DNA from 4 places in the Janthinobacterium sp. Ant5-2-1 genome. Region 4 is predicted to be linked to each of the others. Evidence: predicted binding sites of a transcription regulator. Region 4 holds the regulator's gene; each other region holds the start of a gene.

Region 1 (4,059 bases), on a different contig from region 4:
GGCCCAGGTGATGGCTTCCTGCGCCGCCAGCAAGTCCGCTTCCAGCGGTTGCACCTGGCGGTAGCCTTCATGCAGGTTCTGGTCGAAGACCAGCTGGCCCAGGCGCAGTTCGCGCACGGTGTGGCCTTCGCTGCGGGCCGTGGCGGCGTAGGCTTCGGCCAGGGCGGCGCAATAGCTGTCGCTGGACGGGTGGCCGAGAATAATCAAAATGCGCTTGGGTGTCGTCTTGGTCATGATGCAGGCTGTCCGTTAAAGAAGAGCTTGCATGCTAAAGCCTGTCCCTAGTGGCAGAGTCAAGCGGCCTGTTGCAGACGCTGGCGCGCCAGGCAGTCGCCGATTTCCGTGTCGATGTCGGCCAGTTGCGCGTCGAGCTGGCGCAGGCGGACGATATCCTGCTGCACCTGTGCGCGCTTGGCGGCGATGTGCTGCGACAGGGCGGCCCAGTCGGTATCGTCACCGGCCAGGACGGGCAGCAGTTCGGCCAGGCGGAAGCCCAGGACCTGCGCCTGGCGTATCAGCTTGACTTGCGCCAGGTCTTGCTGCGTGTAGACTCTGTAGGCGCCCGAGCGGCGCACGTCACCCAACAAGCCCAGCGCTTCATAGTGGCGCAAGGCCTTGGGCGAGGTGCCCGCCAGGCGGGCGATTTCTCCGATGTACATGGCTTTCCTTTGTCGAGAACTGCGGCGCACGCAGTGTAGCGCAGGCGGGCCGCTTGGCGCTAGATTGCGCGCTGCCTCAGGACGCTTTGCGCGGCGGCACTTTCTTGGCCGTACATTCGGCGCAGGTGCCGTACAGCGACAGCGCGTGCTCGTGCAGCACGAAGCCCCGCTCGGCGGCGATCTCGTTCTGGCGCAGTTCGATGCCTTCATCGACGAATTCATCGACCTTGCCGCAACCGGTGCAGACCAGGTGGTCGTGGTGCTGGCCTTCGTTCAGTTCGAAGACGGCGTGGCCCGATTCGAAGTGGCGGCGAAACAGAATGCCCGCTTCGGCAAACTGCATCAGCACGCGGTAGATGGTGGCCAGGCCCACGTCGATTTTTTCGGCCAGCAAGAGTTTGTAGACATCGTCCGCACTCAGGTGCTTGATCGTGCCTTCTTGAAACAGCTGCAGAATCCGCAAGCGGGGGATGGTGACTTTCAATCCCGATTCACGCAGTTCCCTCAATATATCCATGTCTCCCATTCCTTTTTGTAGTCGCCTAGCGAGGTCATTCATTATATCGCAAATGATAATCATTACTATTCTCATTTGTATCGTGTGAACTGGAAATAGTATGCTGGCCGGCTGGCCTGCAAACCAGTGACATCGGTGCAAGGTCCGATTGCGTTGTACGCATCTTCCGTTGGTATTGCAAAATCAAGAGCGATATCGCTACACTGTGCAGCAAGGAATAACAATGGGGCAGGGCATGGACCGATTTGATGCGATGCGCATCTTTACGCGCATCGTCGAGTTGCGCAGTTTCACGCAGGCGGCGCATGACCTCGGCTATCCGAAGGCCACCGTCACGCATGCGATCAAGCAACTCGAAGCGCGGCTGCGCGTGCGCTTGCTGCAGAGGACCACGCGGCAAGTGACGCCCACGCCCGATGGCGAGGCGTATTACCTGCGCTGCGTGCGCCTGCTGGCGGACCTGGAAGAAACGGAAGCCGTGTTTTCCTCAGTGGCGCAGCAGCCGGCCGGCAAGCTGCGCATCGACTTGCATGCGACCCTGGCCATGCATTTCGTCATGCCCGTGCTGGACCAGTTCTGCACCCGTTATCCCTTGATCGAACTGGAAATCGGCATGGGCGACCGCCTCGTCGACCTGGTGCGCGAAGGCGTCGATTGCGTGCTGCGCGTGGGTGAATTGAGTGATTCGTCGATGGTGGCGCGCCGGGTGGCGCTGCTCGAACAGCTTACCTGCGCCAGCCCCGCCTACCTGGCCGCGCACGGCACGCCGGAGAATCTGGCGCAGCTCGATGGCCACCGCGCCGTCAATTTCTTTTCCGCCCAGACGGGCAAGGTCTGGCCCTTCGATTTCAAGGTAGATGGCCAGCGGCACAGCGTGGCCTTGCCGGGCACGGTGTCCGTCAACAATGCGGATGCGTATCACGCCTGCTGCCGCGCGGGCATGGGCCTGATCCAGGCGCCCCGTTATCACTTGGAGCAGGCGCTGGACGCGGGCGAGCTGGTGGAAGTGCTGCGGGACTTGCGTCCCGACCCGCTGCCCGTGTCCGTGCTGTATCCGCACCACCGGCAACTGTCGCCGCGCGTGCGCGTGTTTGCCGACTGGGTCACCGGCCTGTTTGCCGAAGCGAATTGACGCGCTGCCGCATTTTCTTGATCTGGGCAAAGGAAAAAATCCCTCTATTGATGCCATCTAGCACTATTTGATGTGGATCAAAGTTTTTGTTGCACTGCACTCTTAGACTTCGCAGCGTTACTTAACGACAAAAAGAGGGAACTAGAATGAAAAAGTCCGCAACTGCAGCAGCAATCGTCCTGGCCGCCATCGGCGCATTCGCCAGCAACGCAATGGCACAGGAAGGCCCATGGCTGGTCCGTGCCCGCGCCGTGCACATCGATCCGGCCGATAAATCTGCTCCTGTTGGTGGCGTCGGCGCATCCGACCGTTTGACGGTCAGCAGCAAGACGATTCCTGAAATCGATATTTCGTACTTCTTTACCCCGAATATCGCCGCCGAGCTGATCCTGACCTACCCGCAAAAGCATGACGTCAAGCTCGACGGCAACAATATCGGTACCTTCAAGCACTTGCCGCCGACCCTGTCGTTGCAATACCACTTCATGCCGGAAAAACAGTTCAGCCCATACGTGGGTGCCGGCATCAACTACACGAATATCTCGGACGTGAAATTGCTGAACGGCGCCGGCCGCCTGGAGCACGACAGCTGGGGTTACTCGCTGCAAGCCGGTGTCGACTACAAGCTGGATAAAAACTGGTCCTTGAACTTGGACATCAAGAAAGTACAGATCCGCAGCGACGTCTTCATCGGTGGCGCAAAGGCCAGCGAAGTCAAGGTCGATCCTATCCTGATCGGCGTCGGCGTCGGTTACCGCTTCTAAGTGTTGGCATGTCCGCGTAGCGCGGGCGAAAAAAAAGGACGGCAACAGCCGTCCTTTTTACGTTTCAAGCGTACCGTTTATTTTTTCAGCGTTTTTTCCAGCGCCAGCTGGTAATCCGTCTTTTCATAGCCGGCCAGGTATTTGTTCGTCGCGTCGAGGAAGGCGCGCGAGCGGTAGGCCGCTTCCAGATCCTTGACCCATGGCTTGGCCTTGTCGGCCGTGCGGATGGCGACCAGGTTGATGTAGCTGTCCGAGATCTTTTCCACGGCGAGGGCCGAGGTCAGCTTCATGCCGGCGGCCAGGGCGAAGTTGCCGTTGACGAAAGCGTAGTCGGCGTCCGCCAGCGAACGTGGCAGCTGCGCCGCTTCCAGCGGCACCAGTTTCAGCTTCTTCGGGTTTTCCAGCACGTCGCGTTCGGACGCGCGCAGCGGATCGACGTTCGGTTTGAGCTTGATCCAGCCCATCTTGGCCAGCATCACCAGCGCGCGCGCCTGGTTGGTCGGGTCGTTCGGCATGGTGATGGTGGCGCCGTTCTTCACGTCGGCCAGCGTTTTCTGCTTGCCGCCGTACAGGCCGATCGGCATGGTCGGCACGGTGATCAGGGGGCTCAATGGCAGCTTGTTATCGGTGGCGAACTTGGTCAGATACACGATGTGCTGGAACACGTTGGCGTCCAGCGAGCCTTCGGCCAGCGCGTAGTTCGGCTGCACGTAGTCGTTGAATTCCACGATCTTGACCTTGTAGCCCTGTTTTTCCAGGATAGGCTTGATGCCCAGCTTCAGCTGGTCCGAATACGGGCCGGAGCTGGTGCCGATGACGAGTTCTTTCGGGTCCTTGGCGTGGGCGGCGGTGGCGAAGGCCAGGCTGGTTGCGGCCAGGAGCAGGGTGCGGCGAATGTGGTTCATGCTTTTCCTTGTACTGAAATACTGAAGATGAATTAACGTTTGTCGAGGCGCTTGGCGATGCGCGTGCCGGCGAACTGGATGG
Region 2 (4,059 bases), on a different contig from region 4:
TTCGTCTGGTTGGCGATCTCGCTGATGACCTTGACGATCTCGCCGATGTCTTCTGACGAACGGTTGATCAAGTCCATCGCTTCGATCGACTTGGCGACGGCGCGCGCACCCGCTTCCGCCTCCTGATGCGTGGCTTTCGCCAGGGAATCGGCATTCGAGGTGTTTTCCGCGATGGAATTGATGGAAAACGTCAGGCCGTCGATGGACGCGTTCATTTCTTCCACCGTGGCGCCCAGTGCCTGCGTGCCCACGGCCACGCCCGTGGCCCGTTCGGCGATGGCGTTCGAGGCGTCGGCAAAGCCGTTGGCCGCCGACACCACGTTGCCGATCACGCCGCGCAAATCGACGATCATCTTGCTGATGCCGCCGGCCAGCAAATCGATCGGCTCGCCGCCTTCGGGCACGATATTGCAGGTCAGGTCGCCTTGCGCCGCGCGTGCCACCGAGTCGAGCAGGGCATTGACCTTGCGGCTGTCGTTGGCGGCCTTGGCCTGGATGCTGTTTTCCAGGTTCACCTGGTCCGTGATGTCGATGGCGAACTTGACCACTTTATACGGCTTGCCGTTCAGGTCCAGGATGGGGTTGTAGGTGGCCTGTATCCACACCACCTTGCCATGGTTGCCCAGGCGCTTGTAGCGGCCCGCGTCGAATTCGCCCCGGTTGAGCTTTTGCCAGAATTTCTTGTACTCGGCGCTGCCGGCATACTCGGGCTCGCAGAACATGCGGTGGTGCTCGCCCTGGATATCGCTCAAGTCGTAGTCCATGACGGCGAGGAAATTGTCGTTCGCGTCCAGCACCTTGCCCTGCATGTCGAATTCGATCACGGCTTGCGCCTTGCCGATGGCGCTGACCTTGCCTTCGTATTCGGCGTTGCGCTTTTTCAGGGCCGTCACGTCGCTGGCGAACTTGACCACCTTGAAGGGCCGGCCTTCCGCGTCAAAGATGGGGTTGTACGACGCGTTGAGCCAGATTTCGCGGCCGTCCTTGGTGACGCGCTTGTATTCGCCCGCATCGAACTGGCCTTGTCCCAGCTTGTGCCAGAATTGCGCGTATTCCTCGCTCTTGGCGTACTCGGGTTCGCAAAACATGCGGTGGTGCTTGCCTGCGATCTCGTCCAGGGTGTAGCCGACGGACTTGAGGAAGTTGTCGTTCGCGCGGATGACGGTGCCGTCAAGCTGGAACTCGATCACGGCCTGCGCCTTGCTGATGGCGTCGATCTTGCCTTCGTAATCGGCATTGCGGCGCTTGCTTGCCGTAATGTCGGTGGCGAACTTGATGACTTTATACGGTTTGCCGTCCGCGTCGAGGATGGGGTTGTAGGAAGCGTTGATCCACACTTCGCGGCCATCCCTGGCGCGGCGCTTGTATTCGCCCTGGTCGAATTCACCGCGTCCCAGCTTGGCCCAGAAGTTGGCGTATTCGGCTGTTTTGACGTACTCGGGATCGCAAAAGATGGCATGGTGCTTGCCTTGCACCTCGGCCAGGCTATAGCCGACGACACGCAGGAAATTGTCATTCGCATGCAGGATAGTGCCGTCGAGTTCGAATTCGATGACGGCCTGGACACGGTTCAATGCAGTGTTTATCGCTTGTAAGTCCAGATCCTGGGAGTGGCTGACATGGCTGGCTGCGTCCATAGTATTTCCTTCGGGGGTGAGAAGAGGAATGGGAGCGATAAGGCTGCTTTTATTATTTTTTCTGCTATCCCTATAAGGCGGGAATGTTATTGCATGGGCCGGCATCTGGTGATAATCGGTGAGAATGTGCGCAATCAACGGCCGCCAGTGTTTGCCCTGCAGTTTGCCTTATCGTGGATAAATTGTAGAGTATTGATTTGAATCAATAATTTTATTATTCCCCAGCGTCTGGCGAAAAACAAGGGGCGGGAATAAATAATGTAAAAACTGTCGCAATTGCCCCATGCCGGCATATAACAAACGCATTCTTTTACATAATAAAACATCGTTATTATTATTGCTGTTTTATTATTTAAATGAATATCCAAGTGATAGCTTCTACAAGAGCTTGCTACTTGCAGCAGAATCTTTCCGCAAACGATGTTGTACCATGGCGTAGCATGCTGGCGCCGGGCGCGTCACGACAAAAATAATACGAGCGTTCTTTTATGCGGTATAGTGAAGCTTCATCCCTTGCAACCACCTCATCGCTGAGTAAAAATCAATAAGGAAGAGACATGAGTGCTGAATATCAAGTGAACGGCGCCGTTGCCGTCATTACCCTGGCCAACCCGCCCGTCAATGGCCTGGGCCTGGCGACGCGTACGGCCGCCGTGGCTGGCATCCGCCAGGCGCTGGCGGACGAGGCCGTCAAAGCCATCGTCATCACGGGCGCCGGCAAGGCCTTTTCGGGCGGCGCCGACATCAAGGAATTCAATTCGCCCAAGGCGCTCACGGAACCGACCCTGCACACCCTGATCAACGTCGTCGAACAGTCGACCAAGCCGGTCGTGGCGGCCATCCACAGCGTCTGCATGGGTGGCGGCCTGGAGCTGGCGCTCGGTTGCAACTACCGCGTGGCCGCACCGGGCGCGCAGATGGCCTTGCCGGAAGTCAAACTCGGCATCTTGCCGGGCGCTGGCGGCACGCAGCGCCTGCCACGCGTGCTGGGCCTGGAAATGGCCCTGAACATGATCGTTACGGGCACGCCCGTCGCATCCGAAAAACTGGCCGGCACGGCCCTGTTCGACGAAGTCATCGCGCCCGGCGCCGACTTGCTGGCCGCCGCCGTGGCCTTCGCCACGAAAGTGGCCGATGTGCGTCCGCTGCCGAAAGTGCGCGAGCGCAAGGTCGACTACCCGAACCACGAAGCTTTCCTGCAGTTTTCGCGCAACACCGTCAAAGCCATGTCCGGCCCGTTCCCCGCACCGCTCAAATGCGTCGATGCCGTGGCCGCCGCCGTGACGATGAAATTCGACGACGGCTTGAAGTACGAGCGCGAACTGTTCATGCAGCTGGTGCAGTCGCCGGAATCGAAAGCCCTGCGCCACGCCTTCTTTGCCGAACGCGTCGCCAGCAAGGTGCCCGACGTGCCGGCCGATACGCCCGTGCGCACGATCGCCAGCGCGGCCATTGTCGGCGCCGGCACCATGGGCGGCGGTATCGCCATGAACTTTGCCAACGCGGGCATTCCCGTGATGCTGCTGGAAACGAAGCAGGAAGCGCTGGACAAGGGCCTGGCCACGATCCGCAAGAATTATGAAAACACGGTGAAGAAGGGCAAGCTGACGCAAGAGAAGGCCGAGCAGCGCATCGCGCTGGTCAGCGGCACGTTGGCGTATGCCGACATTGCGCAGGCCGACATCGTCATCGAAGCCGTCTTCGAAGAGCTGGGCGTCAAGGAAGCCGTCTTCAAGCAGCTCGACGCCGTCATGAAGCCGGGCGCCATCCTAGCCTCGAACACGTCCACTTTGGACCTGGACAAGATCGCCGCATTCACCCAGCGGCCGCAGGACGTGGTCGGCACGCATTTTTTCAGCCCGGCGAACGTCATGAAGCTGCTGGAAATCGTGCGGGGCAAGGAAACGGGCAAGGAGGTGCTGGCCACGGCGCTGGCCCTGTCGAAAAAGCTGAAGAAGACGGGCGTCGTCTCGGGCGTGTGCGACGGTTTCATCGGCAACCGCATGATCGAGCAATACAGCCGCCAAGCCGGTTTCCTGCTGGAAGAAGGCTGTCTGCCGGAACAGGTCGACAAGGCGGTCGAGAAATTCGGCTTCGCCATGGGCCCGTTCCGCATGGGCGACCTGGCCGGCAACGATATCGGCTGGGCCATCCGCAAGCGCCGCTACGTGGAAAAGCCGGACGTCACGTATTCGAAGACGGCCGATTTGCTGTGCGAACTGGGGCGGTTTGGCCAGAAGACGGGCGCCGGCTGGTACGACTACAAGCCGGGCGACCGCAAGGCCTATCCGTCGGAGCAGGTCAACGCCATGATTATCCAGCACTCCGCCGACATCGGCGTGGCGCGGCGCAAGATCAGCGACCAGGAAATCGTCGAACGCCTCGTGTATGCGCTCGTCAACGAGGGCGCGCGCATCCTGGA
Region 3 (4,059 bases), on a different contig from region 4:
GACTGCGTCCCTTCCGTCGTAGCCGTCGACTGGCCCAGTACGGTGACGGCCGGCATGGTGACGTCGGCCGCGGCGGCGTCGGCAGCCTGTGCGGGCAAAACCACGCCGGCGGCAAGGCTGAGCAAGCTGATGTGTAACAGATGGGGGAGGGGGCGCAAGGCGGGCTGGCGCGAAGAAGAGAGGACTGTCGTTGATTGCATCATTTTCCTGGAATATTTTTAGTCGTGAGTGTTCCTATCTCGTCTGGCGAGGTGCGCAGTAGCTGGGGGATGGCGTGACGCTGGCCCGTGGTCTGGCTTGGATAGCAGTTCCACCGCAAGGCCCGGCGCGGTCGGGCAGTGGAAAAGAAAGGCGCGCGATTCTTGCTTGTTTTGTAAATAAGAATCATTATCAATATAAGTGATATTTGCCAAATAATCAAGCGTACGCACCGAAAGAGTGCAGGCAGGAGTGCGGGCAGGCTAGTGGCGGCGCATCGGCTGGCCTTCTGCGATAATGCAGGCGCTGACAAAATATTTTCCTCACTGAAAGAAATGCATGCGTACATGGATCGCTTGTGCCGGATGGTTGTGTGTCGTGTCGCTGGGCCAGGCCCAGGAACACGCGCCGCCGCCGGCTGTTCCCGCGCCGCTGCAGAGCGCCAGCGTGCCGCCCGCCGCCGCCGTCGTATCGCCACCCGTATCGCCACCCCTTGCGCCGGCCACATCCGCAGCGTCAGCGCCAGCGGTACCGGTGCCAGCAGACGAAGACTTGCCACCGCAAACGGTGACGATCACTGCCAACAGCGACGCCAAGGCGCCGCGCGTGCGCTTCACGGCTTACCGCGAAAGCTATCTGACGGCCAGGAAAGTGTGGCAAGTGTCGAGCGGCAGCGTGGTCATGGCCCTGCGCCTGATTCCTGCCAAGCTGAGCGCTACCATCGACGACGTGCGCGTGGCCTTGCAAGGCAATGGCGCGCCCATGCCGATCAAGGTGTCCGACGGCGGCGTGTTTGTCGTGCCGCTCAACGATGACATCGCCGCGCAGGATGGCACTTTCCTGGTGAACAAGGGCAGGGGCGAGCTGACGGCGAATATCGTCCTGCAGCCCGCCGTGGCGCGCGATGCGTGGAACGTCACGCGCGTGGGACAAGTCTTGCGCGACGCCCGGCGCGCCGTGCGGGCCATTACGCCGTGGTACAAGCGGCCGTTCGCCAGCGACGTGCAATCGCTGGCCTTTTGCGCAGCCGAGCGGGGCAGCGCCTTGCAGTTGATGGATGGCGAGCAATTGATCGCCACCTTGCCCATGAACGAGGCGGCCGTCAACGACATCAACCAGCCCGTGTTTTGCAAGATTTTCGACGGTGAAGACAAATACCCGGGACACTACCGCGTGGTCATGCCCGAGCAGGCGACGGTGTTGCTGCTGTAGAAACTAGTTGGGCTGGCGCTGCACCAGTTCCAGCGCCGCCGCCAGGGCCAGGTCCATGGTGGCCTGGTGAAAGATCAGCCATTGCGGCAAGAGCGACAGCGCATGGCGGCCCTGTTCCAGATCGCCTTCATCGACGGCGGCCCAAGCATGGTGCAGGCCGCTGAGCACACGGGCATGCTGTTCGCGGTGGTTGGCCAGCGAGGGAAAGGCGATTTCTTCCATCAAATCCTCCTCCTCGCGAAAATCGCGTTCGACGGCCGCAATCAGCTCGCGAAACGCCACGCTGAAATGCTGGTCGCCCAACTGCTGCAGCCGCACCAGCTCCTGAAACAGCGCCTCATGCGCCTCGTCGATGACGGGAACACCCAGCGCCATCTCATCCTTCCAATGCGATTTACCCATGCCGATGCTCCCGGTTAAGTCCGTCACGGTGCGAAGCGGACTGTTCCAGTGTGGACGCAGCGAAGAGAGAAATCCATGACCTGGATCAAATGTGTAGTGGAGAGCGTTTGAGGAAAACTAGAAAAACTGATCGGTGAAGAAAACAAATTCCCACCGGCAACAACGCGGTTTTTGAATGTGAACGTCACTACCGAGCGCCGCTGAAAAACGTTGCTGGCAAGGCGCCGTGCCGAAGGCAGTACGAATGTACGACTAGGCACGGCAACGCCGCCAGCGGCGTTTTCTCAGCCGCCCGTATTATTAATGCTTGGGCCAGTGGGCCCATAGGGCTTGTGCATCGACATTCGGTACCTGCAACTGCTGCCCGGCGGATAGCTGCATCGTATCCCTCAATACAAGGGGTGCCAGCATCAGGGCCGACAGGGCAAGGCAGGCCAGCACTTTGAGCGTCAACATGGTCGTCTCCCGGTGTCCCGGCGGCGGCGCGGGGATGCGGCGCCTGCCGGTCACTTCCTTATGTACTACCATGCTTGCAGTTTAGTTCACCTGGTCGTAACTTCAACTTATTGCTGTGATGCACTGCACCAGTTCGCCTGCTGCCAGGGGCCTATTTGGCCTTGCGGCTGCGCCGTGGCTTGCCCGCCGCGGGCAGGAAGGAATCGAACCACACTTGCGTCAACTGTCGCGTATTTTTTGCCGCCTCACGCTTGACGGCGGCCGTCGCGTGGCCGCGCGCCGTGTTGGCGATGCGGTTGGCGGCGCTCAGGTACATGCTCATCCAGGGGTTTTTCATGGCTAGCCTCGCAGACAGTGGGTGGGAATGCCTACACTCTAGTCCGATGGGCGGCGCTGACTGTGCGCCTGCCCACATAGCCGGGCCGTGCTGGTAATCGGCTGAGCCAGATCAATACACGTCGCGGCGGTAGCGTCCGGCCGCCAGCAGGGCGTCGACGCCATCCTGGCCCAGCACTTCTTGCAGTACAGCATCGATTCCTGTGGCCATGCCTTGCAGGCTGCCGCACACGTAGACAATGGCGCCTTGCGCCAGCCAGTCGCGCAGTTCATTCGCGTTGGCGCGCAGGCGGTCTTGCACGTATTGCCGGGTTTCACCATCGCGCGAAAAGACCCTGTCCAGACGCGCCAGGTGGCCAGCGTCGAGCCAGCCTTGCAACTCCGCGCCGCAGACGCTGTCAAAAGCTTGCTGGCGTTCGCCAAACAGCAGCCAGTTGCGGGCCAGCCCCGCCCGCTGGCGCGCGCGTAAATGCGCACGCAGGCCGGCCAGGCCGGAACCATTACCGATATAAATGCAGGGCACGTCGACCAAGGCGGGCGCGAAGGCGGGATTGGCTTGCAGGCGCAGGCGGATGGGGCTGCCCAGCGGGGCGAAACGGGTCAACCAGCCGGAAGCGAGGCCATGGCCCTGGTTTGCCTCGCCCGCATGGCGTTCCTGGCGCACCAGCAATTGCAGTTCGCCATCGGATGGCAAGGAAGCGAGCGAATAGCTGCGGGGCGCGTGGTGGGCATTATCTGCATCGCCATCGCTGCCATCGGTATTGCAGGCGATGATTTCGGCCAGTGCGCCCGCTTCCCAGGTGGCGCCGGCCGGGCCCGTCAAGGTGATTTCATGCAATTCGCCGCCCAGGCTGCCAGGGTTGAGCAGCACGCGGCGCGCCAGGCGCCACTCGGCATAAGACGCTTCTTCCTGCACGCCGATGGCATCGATGGCGCTGCCGCTGCAGCGTGCCAGTGCTGTGGACCAGTCGGCCAGGGCGGCGGGGTCGTGCTTGTCGACTTCGATCAGGGGGAACAAGGGCGTGGCGCCCAGCGCCTGCAATTGTTGCGCCAGCGCATGACCGAAGCCGCAGAAGGCGCTGTAATGGCGGTCGCCCAGGGCCAGCATGCCAAATTCGAGGCCCGCCAGCGGCGTGCCGGCTGTTGTTTGCAGCAGGCGCGCGAAGCGGCGCGTGCCGTCCGGCGCCTCGCCTTCGCCAAAGGTGCTGGCAACGATCAGGGCCCGTTCGTACTGGCGCAATTGCGCGGGATCAAACCGGTCCAGCGACTGCACGTTGACGGCCACTCCGGCCTGCTGCAGGGCGCGCACGCTTTCCAGGGCCAGGCGCTCGGCTTGGCCCGACTGGCTGGCGTAGGCGACGAGGGTAGGTAAACCTGTGTCCGTCTTGCCCGGCGCGCCGGCGCCCAGCATGGCGCGCTGCGCCTGCACAGCCCGTTTTGCCTTGCGGCGGCCCA
Region 4 (4,059 bases):
CGTGCTGTGGCCCCAGGATTTCATCTACCTGGCGGCCCTGCTGATCATCTGTGCGTATTTGTTGTTCCTCGTCACGGCCATTGCCGGGCGGGTGTGGTGCGGCTTCTCTTGCCCGCAAACGGTATACACGGAAATCTTCCTGTGGGTCGAACGCCGCATCGAGGGCACGCGCAGCGCGCGCATGGCCCTCGACAAGCAGGGTCCTTCCGTGCGCAAGGCGTTCAAGAAGACGGCCAAGCACCTGGTGTGGGGCGCCATCGCCCTGTGGACGGGCTTTACCTTTGTCGGCTACTTCACGCCGATCAAGGAACTGGCGCAGTCGGTGACCACCTTGAATTTCGGTCCCTGGGAATGGTTCTGGGTCTTGTTCTACAGCCTGGCAACCTACGGCAACGCGGGCTGGCTGCGCGAGCAGGTGTGCAAATACATGTGCCCCTACGCGCGCTTCCAGAGCGCCATGTTCGACCAGGACACCCTGATCATCACCTACGATGCCAAGCGCGGCGAACCACGCGGCGCCATGAGCAAGAAGGCCGGCAACAACGACAAGCTGGGCGATTGCATCGATTGCACCCTGTGCGTGCAGGTGTGTCCGACCGGCATCGATATCCGCAACGGCCTGCAGTATGAATGCATCGGCTGCGCCGCCTGCGTCGATGCCTGCAACAGCGTGATGGACAAGGTCGAGCGGCCGCGTGGCCTGATACGCTACAGCACCGACCATGCGATGGAAAACAACTTCAATTCGAAGCAGATACGCCAGCGCGCCATGCGTCCGCGCGTCCTGATCTACACTTCCATCCTGGCCCTGATCATCATCGCCGTATGTACCTCGCTGGCCCTGCGCACGCCCCTGAAAATGGACGTGATCCGCGACCGCGGTTCGATGGGGCGCGAAGTGGAAGACGGCATGATCGAAAACGTCTACCGCCTGCAGATCATGAACACGTCCGAGCAAAGCCAGCATTTCAAGATCAGCGCTACCGGCTTGCCGGGCCTGACCTTGCTGACGCGCGAAGAAGTGACCTTGCAACCGACGGAAACGCTGGGCTGGCCGATCCGCCTGCGCGTGCCGCACGGCGTGGGCGAAAAGGGCTCGAACAAGATTGCGATCGAATTGCAATCGCTGGACGACCCGTCGCTGCATGTGCGTGAAAGCGCGGTCTTCATCGTGCCGCGTTAATGCAGGAAGGTCGGTCCCCGCACGGGGACTGGCCGTTTAAAAGGAGAAATACCATGTCCGACAGTCTGAAACTGCAGCCTCGCGTTGCACCGTGGTACAAGCATCGCTGGCCATGGCTGCTGATGATCGGTCCCGGCCTGTCCGTGGTCGTCGGCAGCTTCATGGGCTATATCGCGTTTACGCAGCCCGACGCGCTGGTGGTGGGCGATTATTACAAGCAGGGCAAGGCCATCAACCAGGATTTGAAGCGCGACACGATCGCCAGCGACCTGGCCATGGATACGAGCCTGGCATACGACGTGGCGTCAGCGCGCCTGACCGGTTCCGTGCACAGCTTCGGCAAGGCCTATCAGGCTCCTTTGCAGCTGCACCTGGCGCATGCGACCTTGCCGGAAAAAGATATCAAGCTGCTGGTGCAACCCGATGCGGCCGGCAATTTCTCGGTCGCGCTGCCGATGCTCGAGCGCAGCCGCTGGCAAGTGCTGGTGGAAAACGACAAGCGCGAGTGGCGCCTGTCCGGCATCTGGACCTGGCCCGTGCAACGCAGCATCGCGCTGCATGCCGACGAAGAACTGTAAGCCTTATTTACAGACGTCCGTGCCTGCCGTAATGGCTTTTAACTTGGCCGGCTGCAAGATCTCGATCTCGCGGTTCGAGACGCGCAGCCAGCCCTCCTTCTTGAATTTGGACAATAAACGGCTGACGCTTTCGATGGTCAGGCCCAGGTAGTTGCCGATTTCCTCGCGCGACATGCGCAACTGGAAATTGCTGCCCGAATAGCCGCGCGCTTCATAGCGCGACGCCAGGTTGACGATGAAGGCGGCAAAGCGCTGCGTCGCCTGCATATTGCCCAGCAACAGCATCACGCTTTGCTCGCGCGTGATTTCCTGGCTCATCATGCGGTGAAAATGACGCAGCAGGGTCGGCATATTGCCCAGCAATTGTTCCAGGCTGGAAAACGGGATTTCACACACTTCGCTGTCTTCCAGCGCCACCGCATTACAGTGGTGGCGGTCGGCGCTGATGGCGTCCATGCCCAGCAGTTCGCCGGCCATCTGGAAACCCGTCACCTGCTCTTCGCCACCGGGATTGATCTGGTACGTCTTGAAGTGCCCCAGACGGATCGCGTACAGGTTCTGGAACGAGTCGCCGATGCGGAACAGCGAGGCGCCGCGCACGACCTTGCGGCGGCGGCCGATGATCTGGTCCAGCCTGTCCATGTCGCCCATATCGAGGCCCATCGGCAGGCACAATTGATGCATGCTGCAGGTCGAGCATCGCGCACGCAACGCTTCCACGTTCACTGTGGGCAAGGTTGGAGTGAGGAGCGCTTCAGTCATGTCAGTACCTTTTAGAAAATGCAACAACAAGTTTACTGCATAAGGGTTGCCGTGTGCCAATTTCACCGCAATTTCGGCGAATAAACGACGTCCAGCCTTTAATTATATGGCAACATCGTCAAAAGCCCATGCGGGAAGGGCCATTTGCGCGGCGGCGCTTGCCAAGCTGGGGTATTGATAGGAAAATTCCTGACAGCATTATCTGCCGCCTGTGCCGCCCGGTACTGAAAAGGAAATCATGAAGCCTCTCGGCATCAAAGCAAAAGTCGCGCTGGCCACCAGCCTGACCTCGATCGCCATGATCGCGCTGGTCACCATGATCCAGGTGCAGCACATGCGCGACGACTTCACGCGAGTACTGCTGAGCCAGCAGTCATCCCTGATCAGCCGCACTGCTGCCGAGCTCGACGACAAGCTGGGCATGCTGCTGCAGATCGTCACCCTGACGGCCAGGCAGCAGCCGCCGGAATTGATCGCCCAGCCCGCCCAGTTGCGCGAATACTATTCGCGCCGCTCGATGCTGGTGCTGTTCGACGACGTGCTGGTGCTCGACGCGCAGGGCGCCGTCGTGGCCGACATGCCGGAAGTGGCGGGACGCGCCGGCATCAACGTTGCCGAACGCGAGTATTTCCAAACCGTCCTGCGCACGCGCCAGCCCATGATCACCGAACCGATGCTCGGCAAATCGAGCGGCATGCCCATCGTGCAGATGGTGGCGCCCGTGCTGGCCGCCGATGGCCAGGTGGCCGGCGTGGTGATCGGCGTGCTGCGCCTGTACAAGGACAACCTGCTGGGGCGCCTGCGCTCGGAAAAGATCGGCAAGAGCGGCTATTACTTCATCCTCACGCGCGGCGCCGTGCCGCGCTACGTGCTGCACCCCGATACCAGCCGCTTGCTGCAGCCGCGTCAGCCGAACGCCAACCTGACGACCACCCAGTTGCTGAAGGAAGATGGCGAAGGCAGCATGGTCAGCACCAACAGCCGCGGCATCACGGCCGTCAACAGCTTCAAGCGCCTGAAATCGGTGAACTGGCTGCTGGCCACCTCGCTGCCCGTGGCTGACGCCTTCGAGCCGTTCGATGGCGTGCTGTACCGGCTGGTGCTGTGGAGCATCCTCGCTTCGCTGCTGGCCGCAGCCGTGCTGGGCTGGGTCACCGTGCGCCTGCTGTCGCCACTGGTGCGCCTGCGCGACACCCTGCTGGCCCTGCGCACCAGCGGCAGCCGTTTCACCCCCGTGCCGGTGCAGCAGCGCGACGAGATCGGCGAACTGACGGAAGCGTTCAACGGCCTGATGAGCGAACGCGACCGCCTGCAGCAGGAACTCGAATCGCGCGCGGCCGAGCTGGAACAGGAGCGCGACCGGGCCGAGGCGGCCAACCGCGCGAAGAGCGATTTCGTGGCCAACATGAGCCATGAAATCCGCACGCCCCTCAATGCCGTGCTGGGCATGGTGTATTTGCTGGGCAATACCAGGCTCGACACGGAACAGCGCAAGTATCTGACCATGGTCAGAGTGGCGGGCCAGTCGCTGCTGGG

Evidence for each region. Region 4 encodes FNR, which switches genes on or off when oxygen is low (the NO sensors DNR and NnrR bind a similar motif). Its sites were predicted from a motif close to TTGATNNNNATCAA; they were not measured.
Region 1: a site for FNR is predicted at 2,376-2,389, ahead of ASN89_RS26455 (OmpW/AlkL family protein). Genes of this name have one in related genera too.
Region 2: a site for FNR is predicted at 1,830-1,843, ahead of ASN89_RS02370 (PAS domain-containing methyl-accepting chemotaxis protein). Genes of this name have one in related genera too.
Region 3: a site for FNR is predicted at 1,888-1,901, ahead of ASN89_RS22290 (bacteriohemerythrin). Genes of this name have one in related genera too.

Annotation. Positions count from the first base shown of each region.
Region 1 covers NZ_LNCE01000126.1:195,928-199,986, forward strand. The annotation lists gene ASN89_RS26435 (NAD(P)H-dependent oxidoreductase) at 1-234, opposite strand, end outside; gene ASN89_RS26440 (MerR family transcriptional regulator) at 294-659, opposite strand; gene fur (ferric iron uptake transcriptional regulator) at 736-1,176, opposite strand; gene ASN89_RS26450 (LysR family transcriptional regulator) at 1,412-2,308, shown strand; gene ASN89_RS26455 (OmpW/AlkL family protein) at 2,455-3,072, shown strand; gene ASN89_RS26460 (MetQ/NlpA family ABC transporter substrate-binding protein) at 3,150-3,977, opposite strand; gene ASN89_RS26465 (methionine ABC transporter permease) at 4,010-4,059, opposite strand, start outside.
Region 2 covers NZ_LNCE01000008.1:88,578-92,636, reverse strand. The annotation lists gene ASN89_RS02370 (PAS domain-containing methyl-accepting chemotaxis protein) at 1-1,574, opposite strand, end outside; gene ASN89_RS02365 (3-hydroxyacyl-CoA dehydrogenase NAD-binding domain-containing protein) at 2,195-4,059, shown strand, end outside.
Region 3 covers NZ_LNCE01000072.1:30,714-34,772, forward strand. The annotation lists gene ASN89_RS22280 (TonB-dependent siderophore receptor) at 1-200, opposite strand, end outside; gene ASN89_RS22285 (hypothetical protein) at 538-1,410, shown strand; gene ASN89_RS22290 (bacteriohemerythrin) at 1,414-1,812, opposite strand; gene ASN89_RS29080 (hypothetical protein) at 2,113-2,268, opposite strand; gene ASN89_RS29200 (hypothetical protein) at 2,420-2,605, opposite strand; gene ASN89_RS22300 (PepSY domain-containing protein) at 2,717-4,059, opposite strand, start outside.
Region 4 covers NZ_LNCE01000049.1:28,812-32,870, forward strand. The annotation lists gene ccoG (cytochrome c oxidase accessory protein CcoG) at 1-1,183, shown strand, start outside; gene ASN89_RS16730 (FixH family protein) at 1,237-1,761, shown strand; gene fnr (fumarate/nitrate reduction transcriptional regulator Fnr) at 1,765-2,523, opposite strand; gene ASN89_RS16740 (response regulator) at 2,762-4,059, shown strand, end outside.